Regions from separate parts of the Bradyrhizobium sp. 2TAF36 genome, predicted to be linked through region 2. Evidence: riboswitches for the same ligand, from Rfam matches in the RefSeq annotation. Region 2 holds a riboswitch; each other region holds the start of a gene.
The links. A riboswitch is a leader RNA that binds a small molecule or an ion and turns the genes downstream of it on or off. The one in region 2 is predicted to bind cobalamin.
Positions count from the first base shown of each region.

Region 1: linked by a shared signal. The riboswitch ahead of AB4Z51_RS30180 (TonB-dependent receptor) and the one ahead of AB4Z51_RS16595 (TonB-dependent receptor) in region 2 are both predicted to bind cobalamin.
Region 3: linked by a shared signal. The riboswitch ahead of AB4Z51_RS30160 (energy-coupling factor ABC transporter permease) and the one ahead of AB4Z51_RS16595 (TonB-dependent receptor) in region 2 are both predicted to bind cobalamin.

Region 1 covers NZ_JBFRFR010000059.1:53,703-59,346, reverse strand. Annotated here, with positions in the region: partial or broken gene AB4Z51_RS30190 (maleate cis-trans isomerase family protein) at 1-522, opposite strand, end outside; gene AB4Z51_RS30185 (PepSY domain-containing protein) at 644-2,065, opposite strand; gene AB4Z51_RS30180 (TonB-dependent receptor) at 2,078-4,450, opposite strand; cobalamin riboswitch at 4,566-4,767, opposite strand; gene AB4Z51_RS30175 (histidine phosphatase family protein) at 4,839-5,411, shown strand; gene cobT (nicotinate-nucleotide--dimethylbenzimidazole phosphoribosyltransferase) at 5,418-5,644, opposite strand, start outside.
Region 2 covers NZ_JBFRFR010000026.1:44,997-52,159, reverse strand. Annotated here, with positions in the region: gene AB4Z51_RS16610 (MBL fold metallo-hydrolase) at 1-421, shown strand, start outside; gene AB4Z51_RS16605 (Cj0069 family protein) at 444-1,523, opposite strand; gene AB4Z51_RS16600 (GFA family protein) at 1,684-2,091, opposite strand; gene AB4Z51_RS16595 (TonB-dependent receptor) at 2,230-4,578, opposite strand; cobalamin riboswitch at 4,779-4,986, opposite strand; gene AB4Z51_RS16590 (hypothetical protein) at 5,218-5,583, shown strand; gene AB4Z51_RS16585 (FixH family protein) at 5,686-6,078, shown strand; gene AB4Z51_RS16580 (efflux RND transporter periplasmic adaptor subunit) at 6,163-7,163, shown strand, end outside.
Region 3 covers NZ_JBFRFR010000059.1:44,976-52,996, reverse strand. Annotated here, with positions in the region: gene cobT (nicotinate-nucleotide--dimethylbenzimidazole phosphoribosyltransferase) at 1-120, opposite strand, end outside; gene cobF (precorrin-6A synthase (deacetylating)) at 131-880, opposite strand; gene AB4Z51_RS30160 (energy-coupling factor ABC transporter permease) at 927-1,604, opposite strand; cobalamin riboswitch at 1,642-1,859, opposite strand; gene cobA (uroporphyrinogen-III C-methyltransferase) at 1,878-2,636, opposite strand; gene AB4Z51_RS30150 (cobyrinate a,c-diamide synthase) at 2,633-3,943, opposite strand; gene cobM (precorrin-4 C(11)-methyltransferase) at 3,943-4,725, opposite strand; gene AB4Z51_RS30140 (cobalamin biosynthesis protein) at 4,722-5,090, opposite strand; gene cbiT (precorrin-6Y C5,15-methyltransferase (decarboxylating) subunit CbiT) at 5,087-6,268, opposite strand; gene AB4Z51_RS30130 (cobalt-precorrin-6A reductase) at 6,267-7,013, shown strand; gene cobJ (precorrin-3B C(17)-methyltransferase) at 6,989-7,723, opposite strand; gene AB4Z51_RS30120 (precorrin-2 C(20)-methyltransferase) at 7,720-8,021, opposite strand, start outside.

The DNA of each region.
Region 1 (5,644 bases), on a different contig from region 2:
CATGTCGGCGATCGTCGCGGGCGTGACCTCACCGAAGGAAAAGTTATCGCGCAGGCCGAGATGCCGCTCGGCGTGAGGGGCGATCCCCTCCTCGGCCCAGACATCGCCGATACGCCGTTGCACGTCGTCCGTATAGGGTGAGACCAGGCCGACGCGTCCGGCGCCGAGCGCCCGGACGGCGTCGATGCAGGCGAGCGTGGAGGTCGTCGCCGGGATATCGGTCCGCGCCGCGATCGCTTCGCACAGGCTCCGGTCGCGGCCGGTACCGAGCCAGCTTGCCGACGTGCCGTTCCAGGCAATGGCATCGACCTTGGCGTCCGCCAGCAGATCCGCCGCCGGCAGCATCACCGAGGCATCGAACTGGTTCAGCGCCGCGGCATCGAGCGCGATCTCGGTGACGCGGAAGCGCGAGAAATGAACGGTGACTCCGGCCACGCCATGCAGCATGGAATTGGTGACGGGCTCCAGCACCGAGTTGGACGACGGGGTAATCATGCCGAGGCGCTTGCGCTGAATTGACATCGATCACGATCGCCCCATTGAGAGAGCGCACCGCTGCGCCCCCTCGGAGGATCATCCGCGCCTGCCATCGCCCGCGCAACCCGCAATTTGCATGGCGCATATGATTTGTTCGATACGCAGCTCAAGCCGCGAAGGTCGACCGCAAGCGCCGCCAGCCGATGACGATGCCGGTGACGGAAAATGCCAGCCCCAGCAAGCAGAGCCCGACGACCAGGATATCGCGCAGACGCGGATGCGCCATGAGAACGGGAAAATCGAGCGTGTGAAGCGCGCTATAGAACCAGCGATAGGCGCGCCGCGAGGCATCCAGTCTTTGCAGCACGCGGCCGTCGGCACCGTCGATGTCGAACCAGAGGTCGCCGCATCGGGAGCGATAGACGGGCGCTCCGGGGACAACGGAGTGCGCGGGATAATCGTCATTGTCGGCTAGAACGGACGGGGCGCCACAGCCCGGCGCAAGGCGCGTCGTCAGGTCATGGACATCCCTCTCGCCGAGGAATGCCACCTGGCGGCTGCGGATCGCCTCCCCCGTTTTGGTCAAGGCCTGACTGGCGAGGCCGGTACGGTCGCGCCGGTAGACAACACCGTTGACGGCGAACCATTCGACTTCGCGAGCCGACGGCTGACCGACCGGTGGGGCCGTCGTCCAGTCAGGCGCGGCATACACCACGCCCGCTTCGGTCGGGGTCAGTTCCCCGCGCGAGAACAGCCGGCCGTGATCCATCGAGAGCCAGCCACTGAAACTCCAGGTCAGCACGAAAACGGTCGCGACGAGACCAATGATGTGATGCAGGGCGTGCCAGCCGCGATAAGGCGACGAAACCCCGCGCCCTCGAATCCTGATCCTGATAGTTCCAAGCACCGCGCCGAGCGTCGCGGCGATAAAAGCCACCAGCGACAATGTCGAGACCACCCGATCCCAAAGGGACCAGTTGCTCCTCAGGACCGTCGGATAGATCCAGTGCAGGACGCTGCCGGCCCAATTCCAGCCGCGTTCGCTGCGGGTCGTATCCAGCACGACTTCGCCGGTGCGCGAGGAGACATAGACCTCGGTTCCGGCCGCATCGCCAAGAGCGACGCGCAACAGAGGCCGGTGTCGATCAAAGCCGTTGGGTACGCTCCATTGATCATAATCCGCGCCCGAAATCATCGACGCCCGCGCGGCATCGAGCCCGCGTTGCCGGGCATGATCCCGCGCGATACCGACCGCGACGTCGGCGGACGTCACCGATGCATCCCGTCCGTCGGAGGCATGGACCGCACGCACACGCGACGGGTTCGACACGACATAGACCGGCCCGTCGCTCCGCTGGACCAGGCGAACGCGCGTGGCGTCCGCGATCCCGCTCGCGGCGACGGCCTCCGCGACCGCAATCCTCACCGCTCCGCCAGCCACCGGCGCGAGCCCGGCAAAACGTTCCGCTTCCGCCAATGACGGAAACGGGACGAAGTGCATCACGATTCCGCTCGCGAACCACATCGCGAACAGCAGGCAGAACGCGATCCCGAGCCAGCGATGCAGCAGCACGATCGCGTTCATCATGTGGTCAGCGCCCTACCATTTGAACGCGGCCGAGAGCTCATAGGTCCTGGGCGCACCGAGCAGGATCTGGTCGGGATAGAACGGATCGCCCCAGATCGCGTAGCGCTTGTTGGTGATGTTGCGCACGCGGAAGCCCAGACGGGCCTGGTCGACCGCGTTGAACACCGTCTTCGGGATGTCGACGAAGGCGTAGACGTCGGCGACGGTGTAGGCCTTCATCGTCACGACGTTGGCATCGGTGTTGTAGCGGTCGCCGACATAGCGGCCCGTGATGCCGAGCTCCACCGGCCAGGGCGTGAAGAACCGGTACGACGCACCGGCATTGGCCACGACACGCGGCACGTTCGGCGGCGTGTTGCCGGAGAACGAACCACCGGCAAAATTGTAGTCGGCATAGCGTGCATCGACATAGGCGATGTTGCCCCAGAGCCGCAGGGGATCGATCGGGCGTACGGCCGCGGCGAGCTCGACGCCCTTCGACTCCTGCCGTCCCGCGATGTTGAGCTGCATGCCGCCAGCCGCCGCATAGACGTTCTTGCGCTCGATATCGTAGGCCGAGAACGACCATTCCGCCCTGTTGTTCCACAACAGATGCTTGACGCCCGTCTCATAGGTGCGCGAGGTCGTCAGGTCGAGCGGCTGGGCTGGCCCAAGCAGGAAGATGTTGTTGGCTGAGACGTCAGCACCGGTCGCGTACTGACTGAAGAAGGTCAGGCCGGGAACGGCGTCCCAGGTATAGCCAATGCGACCCGTCGTCGGGACCCAGGACTTCGAGAACGGGAAGTTCGCCTTTTCCAGCCCGGCGGCGTCGGTCGAGTTGCGGTCAAGCCCGATATGCTCGACGCGGAGGCCGCCGACCAGCGCGAAGGTTCGCGTGAGCTTCACCCGGTCCTCGAACGACAGCGCCTCGTTGTCGATGCGCGCGGTCTGCTGCTGCGTCGTGAGCAGGCCGTAAAGGCCACGGTCGGGATTGACGAGCGAGACGTAATCGTCCGGGAAGTTGGCCGCGCCTGGCCTGACGAAATCGAGATAGCTGGACGAAAGTGTCGTGACCAGGCGGTTGTCGAAGCCTGCGATATTAGCGTCCCAAATCAGGTCGGTAATGTTGCCGACAAGGCGTTGGCTATGTGCAACATAGAAGCGCTCGCGATCGACCATGTTCGAGTTGGGCAGGCCCGTACTGGCATTGAAAGCCTCGATCTCGTTGTTGAACCAGGTACGCTCCGCGCCATAGGCATAGGCTTGGCTCTTCAGCGTCAGGTCAGGCGCCAGCTTCAGTTCGAAGCCGCCGCGCAGCCACACCTCTTGTGCCACGTTGCGGTTGTCGAGAACGTTGTAATTGGTGTTGAAGGTACGATCGTCGATCGTGATCGCACCGAGATTCGTTTTGTTGAAGTTCGAGACGTAATTGCCCGAAACAATCCCGCTCGTCGCATGCGAACTGCTGAAGGCGACCGGTACCAGCGGTGCGCCCCAATAGGCCTTCGAGCGATCTTCCCGGTACTCGATCGCGCCCCAGATCTTGAGGCTGTCGGAGATGCGGTAATTGAGCTGGCCAGACACATCCAGCGTCTTGGTATTGGTGTCGTCGGCAAAGCCATTGAGCGAGGCGCGGCTGATGTCGAAGCGGTAGTCGAGCCCCTGCAAATTGGTGCTGCCGCCCGAGCCGTAATGGACGCCGAACGAGTTGAGCGAATCCCAGGAGAAGTCAGCGTCATTCCGGATCGGCCCGGTGTGTGGCTGCTTCGTGATCAAGTTGATTGCGCCACCGGCGGCACCTTCGCCCGACATTAGCGAGGCCGGACCTTTCAAAAATTCCACGGCTGCGAGATTGGCCGTATCCGTGATCCGCGAGGTCATGTTCTGCGGACCGATCTTGATGCCGTTGTAGAGCATGTTGATCTGGCTGTTGGTGAAGCCACGCATGGAGAAAGCCGCGGGCTCGGCCGGATTGTCGCCGGAGGTGACACCGACCGCGCCCTGCGCAACCTCCGACACGGTGCGATAGCCCTGCTCCCGCATGGTCTCGGCCGAGATGACCTCGACGGTCGCGGGTGTCTCCTGCACGGTCAGGCCGAGGCGCGAGGCGCTCTCGGCAACCACATTGGTGTTGAGCGGCGTCTGCGCCGCCGCGGTCGGCACGACGGGCTTGGCCGCGGCCGATGCGGCCGCTGGCCTGCGCGATGCTGCGCGGCGTGGGCTCTGCGCGTCCCGGGCCGCCGGCTTTGCCGGTTTGCGGGATTGGGCGGGCGACACCTCGACCGGCGGCAGCGGCTCGCGGGCCTGCTGCGCCAGCGCTGCGGGCAGATCGGCGACTGCAAATGAAGTAAGCGCGGCGGAAGCGAGCAGGAAGCAACGCGGTCGTACAAGACGAATGGAAGACACAGTTCGGGACCTCGGTATGACGTCAGTGGCACGTCACAGCGAACCAGGTCCCACCTCCGGCCTTTGAGCCTTCCGATGAAGCCGAATGTCTGTACTCCCCGACCGACATCTTCGCGTGTGACCACGGCTGACGGCAGGTCTCCTGGCTCGCGGGTCAGTACCTTGCATCGCCTTCCCGGGACCGAGATACCCAGTGGCTCGTGACGCAAGATTCGCCGCTTACAGTTGCGGGGGCAGCCGCGGCATTGGGGACAAAATCCCCGCACCGCATTCCCTTTTCATCCCCACTCGGGGAAACCGTCAAAGCCATCTAGGATTACCGACAAGACAGAGTCAATGTGCCGGTGCGACGTTATTACCACCGCGACCAACTTCCTTGGAGATAGGTATGGAAGGCGAGACCTTCCTCTGGCTGATACGGCATGCGCCCGTCGACGGCGTCAAAGGGACGATCCATGCGGCCGACGCGCCCGCCGATCTCGGCGATCGCGTGCAACTGGAGGCGTTGCGGCAGAGGCTTCCGCCAGATGCTGCGAGCTTGGCGAGCCCGGCGCGACGTACGGTTGAGACGGCGCGCGCGCTGGGACTCGAACCCGCGTTGGTGCCCGAATTAAGTGAGCAGGATTTTGGCGACTGGACCGGCCGGCGGCATGACGAGCTCGCGGCGACCGGCGGCGAGACCTATGCGCAGTTCTGGAGCGATCCGGCGCACGGGCGGCCGCCGGGCGGCGAAAGTTTTGAGGATCAGGTCGTGCGCGTCCGGCTGGGTCTCTCGCAAATCGGCGCCGGCTCGGCAACGCTCGTCGTTCACTCCGGCACCATCCGCGCCGCGCTCTGCATTGCGCTGGATCTGACACCACAAGCGGCCCTGCGCTTCGTGATCGATCCGTTGTCACTGACCCGGATCGACCGGCTCGCCACCGGCTGGCGCGTCGTCGCGGTCAATCAGCGCGCGGCTTGAGCCGGGTCAGGCCGGGCGATCCGGCACATTGGCCTGCGCGAAGGTCGCCATGCCGTTGTGAAGGCTGCACGCGAGCCGCACCAGCGGCAGCGCGATGGCCGCACCCGATCCTTCGCCGAGCCTGAGATCGAGGCTGATCAACGGCTGCACGTTCAGCGCACGCAACACCAGCCGATGCCCCTGCTCCGCCGATTGATGCGACGGCAGCAGGAATGGCTGGCACGACGGGTTCA
Region 2 (7,163 bases):
CGAAGGGCGCTATGTCACGGGGCAGTGGAGCCATGGGCCGGGCTGGACCTTCTATGGCGAGGCCGGCCAGGACTGGTTCGGCTTCAAGGGCGTGCGCGCGCTCGGCGACAAGGAAGCCGACATCCTGATGATCCCGCTCGCCGGCCACACGCTCGGCCATTGCGGCATCGCGGTGCGATCAGGTGACAAATGGCTGTTGCATGCCGGCGACAGCTATTTCCACCACGCCCAGCTCGACCCATCGCCGCGCGTGCCGTTGATGCTGGGTTATTTCCAGCGCCGCGGCGACATGGATCGCAAGATGCGGATCGCCAACCAGGCGCGGCTGCGCGCGCTGAAGCTCAACCACGGCGACCGCGTGAGCATCGTCAATAGCCACGATCCCGTCGCCTATGAAAGCTGCCGCTGCGCTGCGCATTAGGGTGTCGAAGCCAGGCCGCCGGTTATACGCCCGAACGCACTGCTTGAGTCCGGAGCAGGCGGTGCTTCACCGTTCGGGCGATTGCCGCCGGCGCGTCGTCGGGAATCGCGAAGCATGAGCTCGCGTTGATTTCGCACAGGACGTAGGTGTCGGTGCCGGCGGCGTCGCGGGGCCCGTACAGGAAGTCGGCGTCCCAGATCACCGGCAGCGACGGCTCGTCGATGCCGAGCGTGCCCATCAGCTGCGGCGTCCATTCGTCCTCCATCGCTCTTCGGAGCGCCTGGAATTGCGAAGCAGCGGGTCCGTGCATGATCCGTGGGCCCGGCTGAGCCTCGGGTGCGTCGGGGCCTTCCGGCGGCGGCGGGATCAGGGCCTTGATCAATTGATGCCCGAAGCCCGCGACCTTGGCGCCGCTCATGTAGCAGCGGATCATGCCGTCGGGTAGGCGGGGTTGGAACGCCTGGTCGATGATGCAGCCGCCCCATCCGAAATACGGTTCGCAGCGGGCGAGCAAGGCATCGAGCGGAATGTCCTCGGGTAGACTGCCGCGTTGGGCATGCAGCACGCGAACCATGGCGTCCACGTTGGGCAGGGCCTCCACCTTCCACACCCCCTGGCCACCATTGCCGCGATTTTGCTTGAGCACGCGCGGACCATTCGCCTGAAGGCGCGAAGGAAATTCGGCGCGGAAGCTTGCGGCGGTGTCATAGCGGTGCGTGTCGGCTCCCCAGCCGAGGTGACGCGTTCGGTAGAGCACGTCCTTGACGCCCATCTTCAGGATCACGTCGGGATGGGCGCTTACCCACGGCCCTTGCGCCGCAACGTCGCGAAGCAGCGGGTCGAGGGCCTCGCGCGTCTTGCCTTGATGGATCGGATCGACCCAGACGAGCACGCCATCGACGGCGAGCAGTTGATCGCGCGCGGCGTCGGCGAAAATCTCGTCGTAGATCACCGGCCGGGCTTCGATGCCGACCGCGGCGAGTGCTTCGAAAACGCGAACGAAGCGGCTGTTTTGCGCCGTCGCGTCCCGGCGCGCGGCTGCATCGCCGCGGGAGAGGATGGCAACGGTATGGCGGAGAGGAGGGTGGCGTTCGGTATCCATGCGCAAGCTCCACGAATGGCGTGCTGCGCAGAGCTTGGACCGAGGTCTCACGGGGAGTCTGCTTCGTCCCCACGCCGATGAATGTACGTGAAATCGTCCGGTCGTTGCAAGATGGTGCTTGTGCGGTTCCATCTAGACGGCGAACGCTTCGCGCGCGCCGCTACGGTGGCGGAGGATAGCGGTCGAATGTCGGCAGTTCGTGCGCGCGCTCCATCCATCGAAGGCGCTCTGCGACCTGGATGTGCATCGTCGCCGGTACGGCATCGGGATCGTCGTAGGTCGCGCTCTGGACGTCGATGACCCCGGGCAACATGTCGGCATTGACATAAAACAGGCCGGTTCCGCAGTCGCCGCAAAAGTGCCGCCGGGCATTTTCCGAGGAGTGATACACCTTGGGCTCGCCCTTGGTCACCTTGACGGCATCGTCCGCGTACATCGTCCAGCCGACGACGGGAGCGCCCGCGTGAAGCCTGCAATCGCGGCAGTGACACAGCGCGTGCACGATCGCTTCGCCCTCGACCTGATAGCGGATCGCGCCGCAGTGACAACCGCCGGTGATGGTGCTCATGCGTTCCTCCCGATGGAAGACAGGTCTCGTTGATCGATAGCTCTCGAGACCTGCGGCTTCAACGGCGCAATCGATTTGCGATTGCGTCCTACTGTCGCGTGACAACTCCTGCCACGGCGCGGGCGAGGTGATCCGCGACTACCACTTGAACGAAGCCGCGATCTCGTAGCTGCGCGGCGCGCCCAGGATGATCTGGTCGGTGTAACCCGGATCGCCCCAGGCCGCGTAGAGCTTGTTGGTCAGGTTCCTCACGCGAAAGCTGATCCGGGTCTGGTCGACGCCCGGGAAATAGGCTTTTGGAATATCGACGAACGCGTATGCGTCGAAGATCGTGTAGGCGTCCATCGTGACCAGATTGTCCTGGAAGTTGAAGCGGTCGCCGACGTGACGGACGAGGCCGCCGATCTCGACCGGCAGCTTCGTGTCGAAGCGATAGGAGGCGCCGGCGTTGGCGATGAAGTTGGGAACGTTGGGCGGCGTCTTGCCCGAATAGGACTGGAAGTCGCCATTGCCGTCGACATAGGTGAAGTCGATGAAGCGCGACTGCACGAAGGCGACGTTGCCCCATAGTTTCAGGCCCGCGACCGGATTGACCGCGGCGGCGATCTCGACGCCCTTGGAGGCCATCTTGCCGGCGACGTTGAAGAGGATGCCGCTTTCGGGGACGTAGACGTTCTTGCGCTCGATGTCGAAGGCCGAGAACGTGGCCTCCGCGCGCCTGTCGGCCGACAGCAGCTTCACGCCGGTCTCGTAGGTCCGCGACGTCGTGAGCAGCAGCGGCGTCGTGGGCCTGAGGATGAAGATGTTCGCCACCGTCGGGTCGGCTGCCGTCGCGTACTGGCTGTAAAGCATCACGCCGGGCGCGATGTCCCAGGTGTAGCCGATGCGTCCGGTGACCGGATTGAACGTCTTCGAGAAAGGATAGTTGGCTTTCAGGAGGCCATTCTCGTCGAAGCGGGTCCGCGACAGCTCGATATTCTCAAAACGGATGCCGCCGATCAGCGCAAAGGTCGAGGTCAGCTTGAGCCGGTCCTCGAACGACAGCGAGGCGGTGTCGAGATGGGTGTAGATCTTCTCGTCGCTGCGCGGGCCGTAGAGGCCGCGGTCCGGATTGAGGAGGTCGACGTAGTCATTGAAGAACAGCGTGTCCTGCGAGACGTTGAACTGGTTGCTGCTCGCCGCCACGGTGGCGACGAAGCGATTGTCCATTCCGCCGAGATTGGAATTGACGGTGAGGTCGGTGATGTTGCCGTAGAGCCGCTGCGCGTGATCGAGCGCCAGGCGCTCGCGGTAGATGCTCTGCGCGCCTGCGAAATTGCCTACGGTCTGGTCAAACGACGAGATCTCGTTGTTGAACCAGTGCCGGTGGGCGTCATAGCCATAGACCAGGCTCTTCAGCGAGATGTTGTTGGTGATGTCCCATTGAAAGCCGCTGCGCAGCCAGAGCTCGTTGGCGCCGCTGTGATTGTCGAGCACGTTGTAGTTCGTGGTCAGCGTGCGCGCGTCGATGGTGACCGGGACCGGCGTGCCGCCGCCGAGGTAATAGTTGCTCCAGAGGCCGGAGACGACGCCATACGTCGGCACGATGCCCGGCGCGTTCGCCGGCACCAGCGGCGTCCCCCAGTAGAAGCGGTCGTTGTCCTGCCTGTATTCGGTCGCGCCCCAGATCCTCAGGTTCTCGTTGACGCGATAGTTCAGCTGGCCCGAGACGTTGCTGAGCTTCGAATAGGTGTCGTCGATAAAGCCCTTGTTGTTGAAATGGCTGATGTCGAAGCGGTAGTCGAGGCCGTTGATCAGCGTGCTGCCGCCCGATCCGTAACCGGCGCGATAGCCGTTGAAGGAATCGTAGGAAGTGAAGGCGTCGTTGACGATTGGTCCGGTGTGCGGCGCCTTGTTCACGTAGTTGATGGCGCCGCCGGTCGCACCGAGGCCCGCCACCAGCGAGTCCGGTCCCTTGATGATCTCGACCTGCTGGAGACCAGCCACGTCCATGGGACGGCCGGTCATGGTCGACGGCCCGATCGGGATTCCGTTGTAGAGCGTGGAGATCTGGTCGCCGGAAAAGCCACGCATCGAGAAGATGGCGGGCGCGCCGGGCGCATCGCCGCCGGTGACGCCGACTGCAGCCTTGGCGACGTCGGTCGTGGTCCGGATGCCCAGGTTCTGCATCGTCTGTTGACCGATGACCTCGACGGTCGCCGGCATCTCGCGCGCCGTGATGCCGAGCCGGGAGCCGACGTCGGTGACGGCTGCCGTATTGAGCGGCGTCTGTACCGGCCCGCTCGGAGCTTGCGCGGCCGGAACGGCGACAGCAGGGGCGCCACGATTGCGTCCCGCGGCGCGCCGGGCCGCGCGCTGCTTCTGAGTGCCGGGGCTGACGGCAGGAGCCTGTCGCGGCGCAGGCGGCGACACGATCACCGGGCCGACCTCCCGGGAGCGGTTGTCCTGCGCCGCGCTTTGCGCGAGCGCCGCGGACGACAAGGACACCGACGAGAGCAGAGTAATCAGGAAAGCACGCGATAACGCTGGCCTTGCGCCAGCACGGAAATGAAGATTTTGCACGACAACGCTCTGCGGCGACGCAAACAAACCGTCACCGCGGTTGCCTTAGTCATCCACCTTCGCCCCAGGCGGCGGATGCACCGGCTACTTGTCCGACATCAGGGCACCCCGCCCAATGCGTTCGCGCGTGACCATGGCTGGTAGCAGGTTTCCTGGCTCGCGGGTCATCGCCTTCGACCACCTTCCCAGAGGCCCAAGCGGGGCTCCAGTGGTTCGTTTGGTCGTCGGCTATCCGCCTACAGTTGCGGGGGCAGCCGCGGAATTGCCCACTGAGGTGGACGCACCGCATTCCCTTGAAGAGTCCTTGCGGACACTACCGATCACGAAACTGGCATCAGGGGATGAGCGCGTCAACATCCGCGCGGGCTGCTGGACGGGCCGGTCGGTCGATGGTGGCCTTGTGTTGCTGTTTTGCACGATAGTCCGAAGGACCGCGTCGAAACGTCCAACCCGGCCTCCGGACGAGCCTGGGTAACGAACGCTTGACCACGATCAATAACTGCCTTTGGTGTCCGAGTATGCTACTGAGGCCGAGTTCCGGCCCGACAAGGTAAGTCGATATTGATGCAGTTCGTCCGTACCATCCTGGCAGTCGCCATCGCCATATCCTTGGCGATGCTGCCGGTTGGCGCGTCCGCGGCGAACCTCGCAATGTCGTCGGATGGCATGCAGACGGCCATGCACATGAGCGGCGACGCCGACATGTCGATGGACGATTGTTGTCCCGACATGAAGGGAACGGGCTCCCATAGCGGCGGCTACAAGTGCGGGATGGGCTTCTGCTGCGTCGGTGGGATCATCGCGCTCGGTGATGTCAGGCCCGTGGCGTTCGAACGTCTCGCCGTCATGGCCAGCACGATGGCTATTCCCCCGGATCAGGTCGTTTCCTTCCGCGGCGGCAGTCCTCCTTTCCGACCTCCTCGAATCTGATCTCGCAAAGCCCGAGACGCGAGCGGCGTGCCTGCTCGCGACGACGACTGACGTGCGCGCTTCACGCGCCACGGCGAAAGATCAATTCATGAGGACAGGACAATGCTTTCCAAAATCAGCACCGCGGCTCTCGCCGCCACCCTTTCGCTTGCCGCTTCCGCCGCGATGGCGGGCGCGGGCGACTACGCCTTCGAGCCCGTCACTCCGCAGATGAAGAAGGGCGAAGACGTCACGCTCGCCGTTCGCCTGACGAACAAGCAGACCGGCAAGCCGATACCGGACGCAGTCATCTTCAAAAGCCGCCTCGACATGGCCCCGGACGGGATGGCCGAGATGGAATCGGCGGTCGCGCCGCTGCCGTCCAGGGAGCCGGGTGTGTACGCCTTCAAGACGGACCTGCCGATGGCTGGACGCTACCAGATGACGCTGTCCGTGAAGGTGCAGGGCGAACCGGAGACCGTCACCGGCAAGGTGATCGTCACGGCGGTCAAGTGAGCGTTCGGGCGCTGCCCGGCGGCGCCCGACATTCCCCTTTTTCCTTCACACGGACGCGCGCTCCCGGGCGCGCGGATACACCATATGAAAACGCTGCGTCTCCTGACGGCTCTTGCGCTGGGCGGTGGCCTGGTCCTGGCCGGCTACTACTGGCATTCGAACGGTGCGGGCTGGCTCGCTGAGGCCGACATATCATCGGCTGCGGCTGGCGCGGAGCGAACGCCGCTTTACTACCGCGATCCAAGCGGTGCGCCGCTCTGGTCTGCGGGTCAGAAGAAGGACGACCGCGGGCGGGACTATGTGCCGGTCTACGACGACGATGGAGCGGCCGTCGCGCCGGCGCTACCGAAGGCGCAAGCGGCTTCGCCGCGAAAAATCCTCTACTACCGCAATCCGATGGGGCTGCCCGACACGTCGCCCGTCCCAAAGAAGGATCCGATGGGGATGGACTATGTCGCCGTTTACGAAGGCGACGACACCGACGACGGCACGGTGAAGCTGTCGCCCGGCAAGATCCAGCGCGCGGGCGTGAAGTCCGAGCCCGTCGCGCGGCGCCCGATCCGGGTCTCGGTGAAGGCGCCCGGCACGATCCAGCTCGATGAACGCCGCGTGTCGGTGATCGCGATGCGCGCCGAGAGCTTCGTGCAGAAGGTCGCCGACGTGACGACCGGCACGCGCGTGAAGGCCGGCCAGCCGCTGATGGAAATCTACAGTTCGGCGGTGGCGTCCGCGGCGGCGGAATATCTCGCGACGATCACCTCCAGGACGGTCGGCGGTGTCGAGATGTACGGCCGCGGCTCGCGGCAGCGGCTGGTCAATCTCGACGTTCCCGAGTCCGTCATCGCGGAGATGGACAAGACGCACACCGCGCCCGTGGCCATACGCTGGTCTGCGTCGCGCGACGGGGTCGTGCTCGAACGCAACGCGATCGAAGGCATGCGGGCCAATCCCGGCGACGTCCTGTTCCGGATCGCGGACACCTCGGTGGTCTGGGCGCTGGTCGACGTGGCCGAGCGCGATCTCGGCAACATCGCGGTGGGGCAGTCAGTCGCGGTGCGCGCGCGCAGTTTCCCCGGCCGAACCTT
Region 3 (8,021 bases), on a different contig from region 2:
CTGCTCCAGCCGGCCGAGCGCGCCGGCCGGTTTTGTGAGTTGCGCCTGACGCGCGAGCGCCGCCTCGCGATGGACAGCGGAGACCTCGGGGCATTTCCGGGTGACCCATTCGGGGAGCATGCTGCCTCGCTTACGGCCTGCGCTTGAGAATGTAGCTGTCCATGATCCATCCGTGCCGCTCGCGCGCATCCTGTCGCGCGGCGACGATGCGCGGGCCGATCTCGGCCAGAACGCCCGACATGACGATCTGATCGTGCATACCGAGATAGGCGCCCCACCAGATGTGCAGCCCGGCTGGATCGAGCGACTGGAAAGCCGTGCCGCCGTCGAGCATCACCACCACGGTATCGACGCCCTGCGGCCAGCCGCCTTCGCGCAAGCGGCGCCCCGTCGTGACCAGGAAGGGCTCGCCGATGTCGTTGAGCGGCAGCGCATGCGCCGCGCACAGCGCCTGGATCGAGGTGATGCCCGGCACGACCTCGATATCAGGCAAGGGATCGAGCCGCCGCGCAATGCGCAGCGAGGAATCGTACAGCGAGGGATCGCCCCAGATCAGCAGCGCGACCTTGCCTTTACCTTCGAGATGGCTGGCGATCGTCCGCGACCACGCCGCGGCCACGGCATCGTGCCAGTCGTCCACGCCCTTGTGATAGTCCGCTTCACCGGCATCGCGCACAGGAAGATCGAACTCGGCAATGCGCGTCGTTGGATTGGTGAGTACATCCGCGCAGATCGTCCGCCTGAGATCTGCGAGATCGGACTTCGCCGTCCCCTTGCGCGGGATCAGGATGAGATCGGCCGCGTTGATGGCTTGAACGGCGGCGCGCGTGAGCTGCTCGGGATCGCCGCAACCGATGCCTATCAGGGAGAGTGTCAGCATCGTGAGTGCGAAGGGCGGCCATCACGGCCGCCCGTTCGCTTGTCTCTCAAGCCGCGTTATGCAAACGCGGGGTAACGAGGCCGGGCGCGGTGACGCCGCGCAGCGACTTCGCCAGCGCCAGCACACCGAGGTCGGCCAGCGGCTCGATCACGATGACGAGCGCGTAGGAGGCCGCGAAGGTCGCGATGTTGACGAGGTTGGTCGCACCGAAGCCCGAGCCATAGAGCGCCCAGAACGCAACCCAGGCGATGACGCCGGCCTGATACGTGGTCGACAGCGCCAGCGCCTGGCGATACCTGAGATCGACATAGGCGGTGTTGCGGGCAATGATCCGCGCGGCGATCGCCTGGATCCCGAACAGCGGCACCAGCAGCGTGGTGACGTTCATGCCGAATTGCGGCAGATCGGGCGGCTCGAAGAAGATGCCCTGGAACAACAGTCCGAACGCAAGGCCGAAGGCCGCGGGCGCTGCCCCAAACAGCAGGAACAGGGTCGAGCCGAGGATGAAGTGCACCTCGGAGACGCCCACCGGGAAGTGCGGCAGGATCTCGAAGAAGACGAAAACGAGGCCCGTGGTGGCGAGCGTCCGCGCCGCGAACGACGTGATGCCCTGCTCGCGCACGGTCTCGACCGCGAGCTTCAGCGCAACGCCGCCGACTGCGATGCCGGTTGCGTAACTCAACACGAGCTTGGCGCCCGATACGACTCCGGGTTCGATATGCATGGTTCAGTTCCTTCCTGCCGTCACACCCGACGGCCTTGGCCACAAGACATGCACGGCCGGTCTCCTGGCTCGCGGTTCACTGGGGTTCTCCGGCCTTCCCGGGCCTTGCGGCCCAGTGGCTGATCGGAGTCCCTCACCGCTTACAGTCGCGGGGGCGGCTGGGGTTTTGGGCGGCGCAACTGTCCGCCCACCCCCATTCCCGATTATGCTCCGGCGGTTTGCGCCGCCTCGAGCACCATGCGTCTCCTGTGTGCCCCTTTCGCCAGCCGGGCGTCAAGGGGCGAAGGGCGGCCGGGACGGTCCTGACGGATAATCGCCCGCCAGCGCGCCAAACAGGATCACCGCCGCCGTCGAGGCCGCGCCGCCCCGCGCAAGCTGTTCCGCCAGCTCGGCAATGGTGGTGCGGACCAGCCGCTCGTCGGGACGACCGAGGGATTCGGCGAACAGCGCCGGGGTATCAGGGGCGAGGCCGTGCTCGATCAATTTTGCGACAAGCGCCGGAAAGGTGCGCCGGCCCATATAGACGACGGTGGTCGCTTCGGGATCCGCCAGCGCCGCCCAGTTCAAATTCTGCGGCAGCTCGCCGGTGACATCGGCCCCGGTCACGAACTGCACCCGGCGCGAGGTGTGGCGCCGGGTCAGGGGAATGCCGGCTTGCGCGGCGGCGACACAGGCCGAGGTGATTCCGGGAATGATCTCGTAGCCGATGCCGGCTTCGCGCAGAGCCTCCAGCTCCTCCTCGAGCCGGCCAAAGATACCGGCATCGCCCGATTTCAGCCGCACCACACGGACGCCGGCCGCGGCGTAATCGATCAGCAGGCGGTTGACGTGGTGCTGCTTGGTCGAGGGCCGCCCTGCCCGCTTCCCGACCGCGACGAGATTGGCGCCGGGCCGGGCCAGATCGAGGATCGCGCCCGAGGCGAGGTCGTCATAGAGCACGACGTCGGCATCGCGCAGCCGCGCGGCGCCTTTGAGCGTGAGGAGCTCGGGGTCGCCGGGGCCGGCCGAGATGAAAGTGACAAAACCGCTCACCGATCCTCCGCGATCAGATGGAAGAACGTGCCGGTGGCTTGTCCCCGCCGCGAGCCGGTCTCGGCGATGATCGCGCCTGTTGCATCGTGCACGACCGCCAGCGGCGTATCCGGCTGCGCGACAATCGTCGAATAGTGGAACTCGTGACCGCGCAGGCGCGCGCCGACCTGATGGCCCGGCATCGGCGCGGCGAGCGCAGCGAGACGATAGCCGAGATGCATGCGGCGCTTGGCAAAGCTCGTCTCCAGTCCGAGCAGGCCCGTCATCTCATGACGGACGCCGTCGGCGTCGGTCAGAGCGGTTCCCAGCACCATATAGCCTCCGCATTCGCCGTGCACCGGCCGTGTGTCAGCGAAGGCGCGCAAGCCGCTGCGAAAGCGCGCATTGGCCGCGATCGTGCCGGCATGCAGTTCGGGATAGCCGCCGGGCAGCCAGCAGACATCGGCGCTCGCGTCAGGCGCTTCATCGGCAAGCGGCGAGAATGTCGAGATCTCGGCGCCGGCCGCGCGCCAGGCCTCCAGCATGTGCGGATAGATGAAGGAGAACGCGGCATCGCGGGCCAACGCAATGCGCTGCCCGGGCGGCGTCACGTTCATGCCGTTTGCCGCCGGTTGCGGCGAACAGCTTGCTGCCGCCCGCAGCACCGCATCGAGATCGACATGCTCGGCGACGAAGCGCGCGGCTTCGTCGATCAGCTTGCCGATCTCGGCCTGCTCTTCGGCCTGCACCAGGCCGAGATGCCGTTTCGGCAGGCTGATTTCTGCATGACGCGGCAGCGCGCCGAACACGGCGATGCCGGCGTCGTTCAGTGCACGCCGCACGAGATCTTCATGTCGCGGGCTGGCGACGCGATTGAGCACCACGCCGGCAAGGCGCACGCCGGCACGATAGTCGCGAAGGCCTGCGGCGATCGCCGCCGCCGTCTGCGCCTGTCCGGAAGGATCGATCACCAGCAGCACCGGCCAGCCCAGCATCTCCGCAATGTCGGCGGTGGCGCCGGTGCCGGAGACGCCGCGCGCGGCGACGCCGTCGAACAGGCCCATCGAACCCTCCGCGAGCACGACATCGGCATCAGTGCCGCGACCCACGAGATGAGCAATCGTCCCGCGATCCATCGCCCAGCTATCGACGTTGACGGAAGCGCGCCCCGTCGCAGCGGCATGGAAGGCGGGATCGATATAGTCGGGCCCGCTCTTGAAGCACTGCACGTTCAATCCGCGATTGCGCCAGGCGCGCGCCAGCGCCAGCGTCAGCGTGGTTTTGCCGACGCCGGAGGCCGGCGCCGAGATGACAAGCCCTGCCGGCATCACGATGCCTCCGGAAAGCGCGGATCGGCGCCGACCGGCCGATAGCGCCGATCGTAATCGGCGGCATAGAGGCGGCTCTCGTCAAAATCCGCCGCTCCAAGCGTCTTGCCAACCAGGATCAGCGCGGTGCGCTCCATCTCGGTGCCGACGGCGGCATCGAGCGTCGCCAGCGTGGCGCGAACGATGCGCTGGTCCGGCCAGCTCGCGCGCCAGACGATCGCGACGGGGCAATCCGCGCCGTAATGCGGCGTGAGCTCGGCGACGACCTTGTCGAGCAGATGGATCGACAGATGGATCGCGAGCACCGCACCGGTGGCGGCGAACGCCGCGAGCTTTTCGCCCTCAGGCATCGCGCTGGCGCGGCCCGGCGTGCGCGTCAGCACGACTGACTGGGCAAGACCGGGCAGCGTCAGCTCAATCTCTAGTGCAGCTGCTGCAGCCGAAAACGACGGAACACCTGGCGTGACCGTGTAGGGAATACCGAGCGCGCGCAGGCGACGAAGCTGCTCGCCCATCGCCGACCAGATCGAGAGATCGCCGGAATGCAGGCGGGCAACATCCTTGCCGGCGGCATGCGCGGCGGCGATCTCCGCGATGATCTCGTCAAGCGACAGCGGCGCGGTGTTGACGATCCGTGCACCGGGCGGGCAATGCGCCAGCACGCCCTCGGGCACCAGCGAGCCCGCATAGAGGCAGACCGGACAGGCCGCGATCAGGTCGCGTCCGCGCAACGTCAGCAAATCCGGAGCGCCCGGCCCTGCACCGATGAAGTGCACCGTCATGCGCCGTCTCCTTCCGCGATCGCGGCGGTCGCGGTGCGATCCCGCGAGACCGCCCGCGTCGCAATCAATCGCGCGCGAGGACCAGCGGCAACGAGCGCCGCGGCTTCGGCGACCGAGCCCGTGCCGAACTTCTCCGCGACGAGCTCCGATTGCGTCGGCGTCTCGATGCCGGCCAGCATGTCCGCCGGAACCGGCTTGATCGGCACGCCGCATTCACGCGCGAGCTGTTTGAGCGGCTCCGCGTCGGCCTTGTCGCTGACAGTCGCGACCGCCGCAAGGCCCTCGGGACCACCCGCCGCCAGCAGCGCCTCGCGCAGCGAAGCCAGCGTGACATCCTTTTTGAATCCGAGTCCGGCGACTTTCATCGAACCGCACTCCATTGCACCACGGGCCGCGACGCTTCCCAGGACCGGTAGCGGCCGAGCGGCGCGGCATGGGCAATCTCGACCCGCATCAATTCGCCGCCGTGGCGCTGGTGCAGTTCGCCGAGCAGCGCCTCCGTCTCCAGCGTCACCGCATGCGCGACGAGCCGCGCACCCGGCGCAAGCCGCGGCCAGATGGCATCGAACATCGCGATATCGAGACCGCCACCGATGAAGACGGCATCCGGCGCTTCCAACGCAGCAAAAGCTTTCGGCGCGCTCCCCGTGATGACAGTGATCCGATGCGCCAATCCGAACGCTGTTGCATTGCTGCGGATATTCGCGGCACGATCCTCGCGCGCCTCGATGGCGGTCGCCGTCCCGCCGCACAGCGCCCATTCCACAGAGATCGAGCCAGAACCCGCGCCGATATCCCACAGCCGCTCGCCGGGTCGCGGCGCCAGCGCCGAGAGCGCCAGCGCACGCACCGGCCGCTTGGTGATCTGGCCATCATGCATGAAGAGATCGTCGGTCAGGCCGGAGCTGCGGGGAATGCCTTGCCCGCCCCTCGCCTCGACGGCCACTGCGACCAGGTTTTCGGCGAGATCGCCCGCAAAGCTGTCGGCGCGATGCTCAGCGATGCTTTCGCGCGGCCCGCCGAGCGCGGCGAGAGTCCAGAACGCCGAGGCGCCACAACCGCGCTCGCTCAGCCATTTCGCGAGATCACCGGCGGCCTTGCCGTCACGCACGAGGCAAATGATGCGCGCACCTTGCACGAGATGCGGTACGAGACGCTCGAACGGCGCGGCATGAAGCCCGAGACAGGCGATGGCTTCGAGGCGCCAGCCGAGCCGCGCGGCGGCGAGCGAGAAGGTCGATGGCGCCGAATGCGCGATCCACTCGTTGGCATCGAGCTTCTCGGCGACACTTGCACCCGCGCCGTGCCAGAACGGATCGCCGGAGGCGAGTACCACCGTCGGCCGGCCGCGGCAGCTCAGCACGATGTCTGCGTCGAACGGCACCGGCCACGGACGACCGCGCCCCTCCACGTCAGCAAACGCGAGATGACGCTCGCCACCAAAAACAGTTTCTGCCTTGGCAAGCGCCTTTCGGCTTGCCTCGGACAGCCCGGCAAGGCCATCTTCGCCGATACCGATGATGGTCAGCCAGGGATCAGCCATGACGCGCGCCCTCATTCTGGGCGGAACCGCCGATGCGAGCTTGCTCGCCGCGGAAGTCGCACGCGCGCGCATCGACGCCGTGTATTCCTATGGCGGCCGAACCCGCGCGCCCGCCGATCAGCCGCTGCCGACCCGCATCGGCGGCTTCGGCGGCGTGAGCGGGCTTGCCGACTATATTCGCCGTGAGCGCATCACGCATGCGATCGACGCCACGCATCCCTTCGCTGCCGAGATGAGCCGCCACGCGGTCCAGGCGTGCGCGCAAACGGGAACGCCGCTGATCGCGCTCGAGCGCGCGCCTTGGACGAAGGCGCCCGGCGACACCTGGATCGAAGTCGCCGACGTCACCGCCGCGCTCGCTGCGCTGCCCGAGACGCCGGCAAAAATGTTCCTCGCCATCGGCCGGCAGCACATCGCGCCCTTCGCGAGCAAGCCACAGCACACCTACACGCTGCGGTTCGTCGATCCGCCCGAAGCACCGCTGCCCTTCGCTGCGGACGTGATCGTGTCGCGCGGGCCATTCACGTTCGACGGCGAGCTCGAAATGATGCGCACGCGCGGCATCGCATGGATTGTCGCCCGCAATTCCGGCGGCGACGGCGCACGCGCCAAGATCGACGCGGCCCGCATGCTCGGCCTGCCCGTGATCATGATCGCGCGGCCAAAACTGCCCGAACGGTTGCGGGTTGAGAGCGTGGCCGAGATCATGCAGTGGCTCGGTCATCGCGCCTGCCTCGGGGCATAGACCCAGCGGCCGACGCGGCGCGTCTGCGAGTTGCCGACGATCACAAGCGTGCGCATGTCGGCCATCTCAGGCGTCGCTTCGTTCAGCGTGACGGTCTCGATCCTTTCATCAGCGGCGCTGATCGCGCGCGCGAAGATCACGAGGCGCTCGCCGCAGCCGGTGTCCTTCAACACCGCAAGCGCGCGGCCAAAACCCTCCGGCCGGCTTGCCGAGCGCGGATTGTACATCGCAATGGCAAAATCGGCTTCCGCGGCCAGCCGCAGGCGCTTCTCGATCACCGCCCACGGCTTGAGATTGTCGGAGAGATTGATCGCGCAGAAATCATGGCCGAGCGGCGCGCCGGCGCGCGCGGCCGCCGCCAGCATCGCTGTGATACCGGGCAAAACGCGAATGGGAAGCTCGCGCCATTGCGGCGCCTGTTCGAGCGCCTCGAACACGGCCGACGCCATCGCGAAGACACCGGGATCGCCGGAGGAGACGACGACGACCTGCCCGCCTTCGGCCGCAAGCCGCAGGGCCTCGCTCGCGCGCTGCAGCTCTTCGCGATTGTCGGAGGGGTGCAAGGTGAGCCCTGCCCGCGGCGGCACGCGCGCAACATAGGGCGCATAGCCCAGAATGTCGGTTGCGGCGGCAAGGGCGGCGGAGACCTCGGGCGTCACCAGCGCATCGCTGCCCGGCCCGAGGCCCGCGATGATCAGCGTGCCCGTCATTCGGCGGCGTCCAGATGCCGGCCCTTGCCGTGCACGAGCACAATCGCAAAATAGGGACAGTCGGCGGCATCGATATCGGCGAGCCGCACCACGCGCTCGCCCGGCATGGTGCCGCGCTCGACCAGCCAGGCATCGTCCAGCCGGCCGGCGGACGCCAGCGCGCGACGCACCTTTGCGAGATTGCGGCCGGTCTTCATGATGACCAGCGCATCGGAATCGCGCATGCGCCGCTCGAGTTCGTCTTCGGCGAGCGTCCCCATCAGCACCGTCGTCACGTCGTCGCCAAGCGCGATCGGCT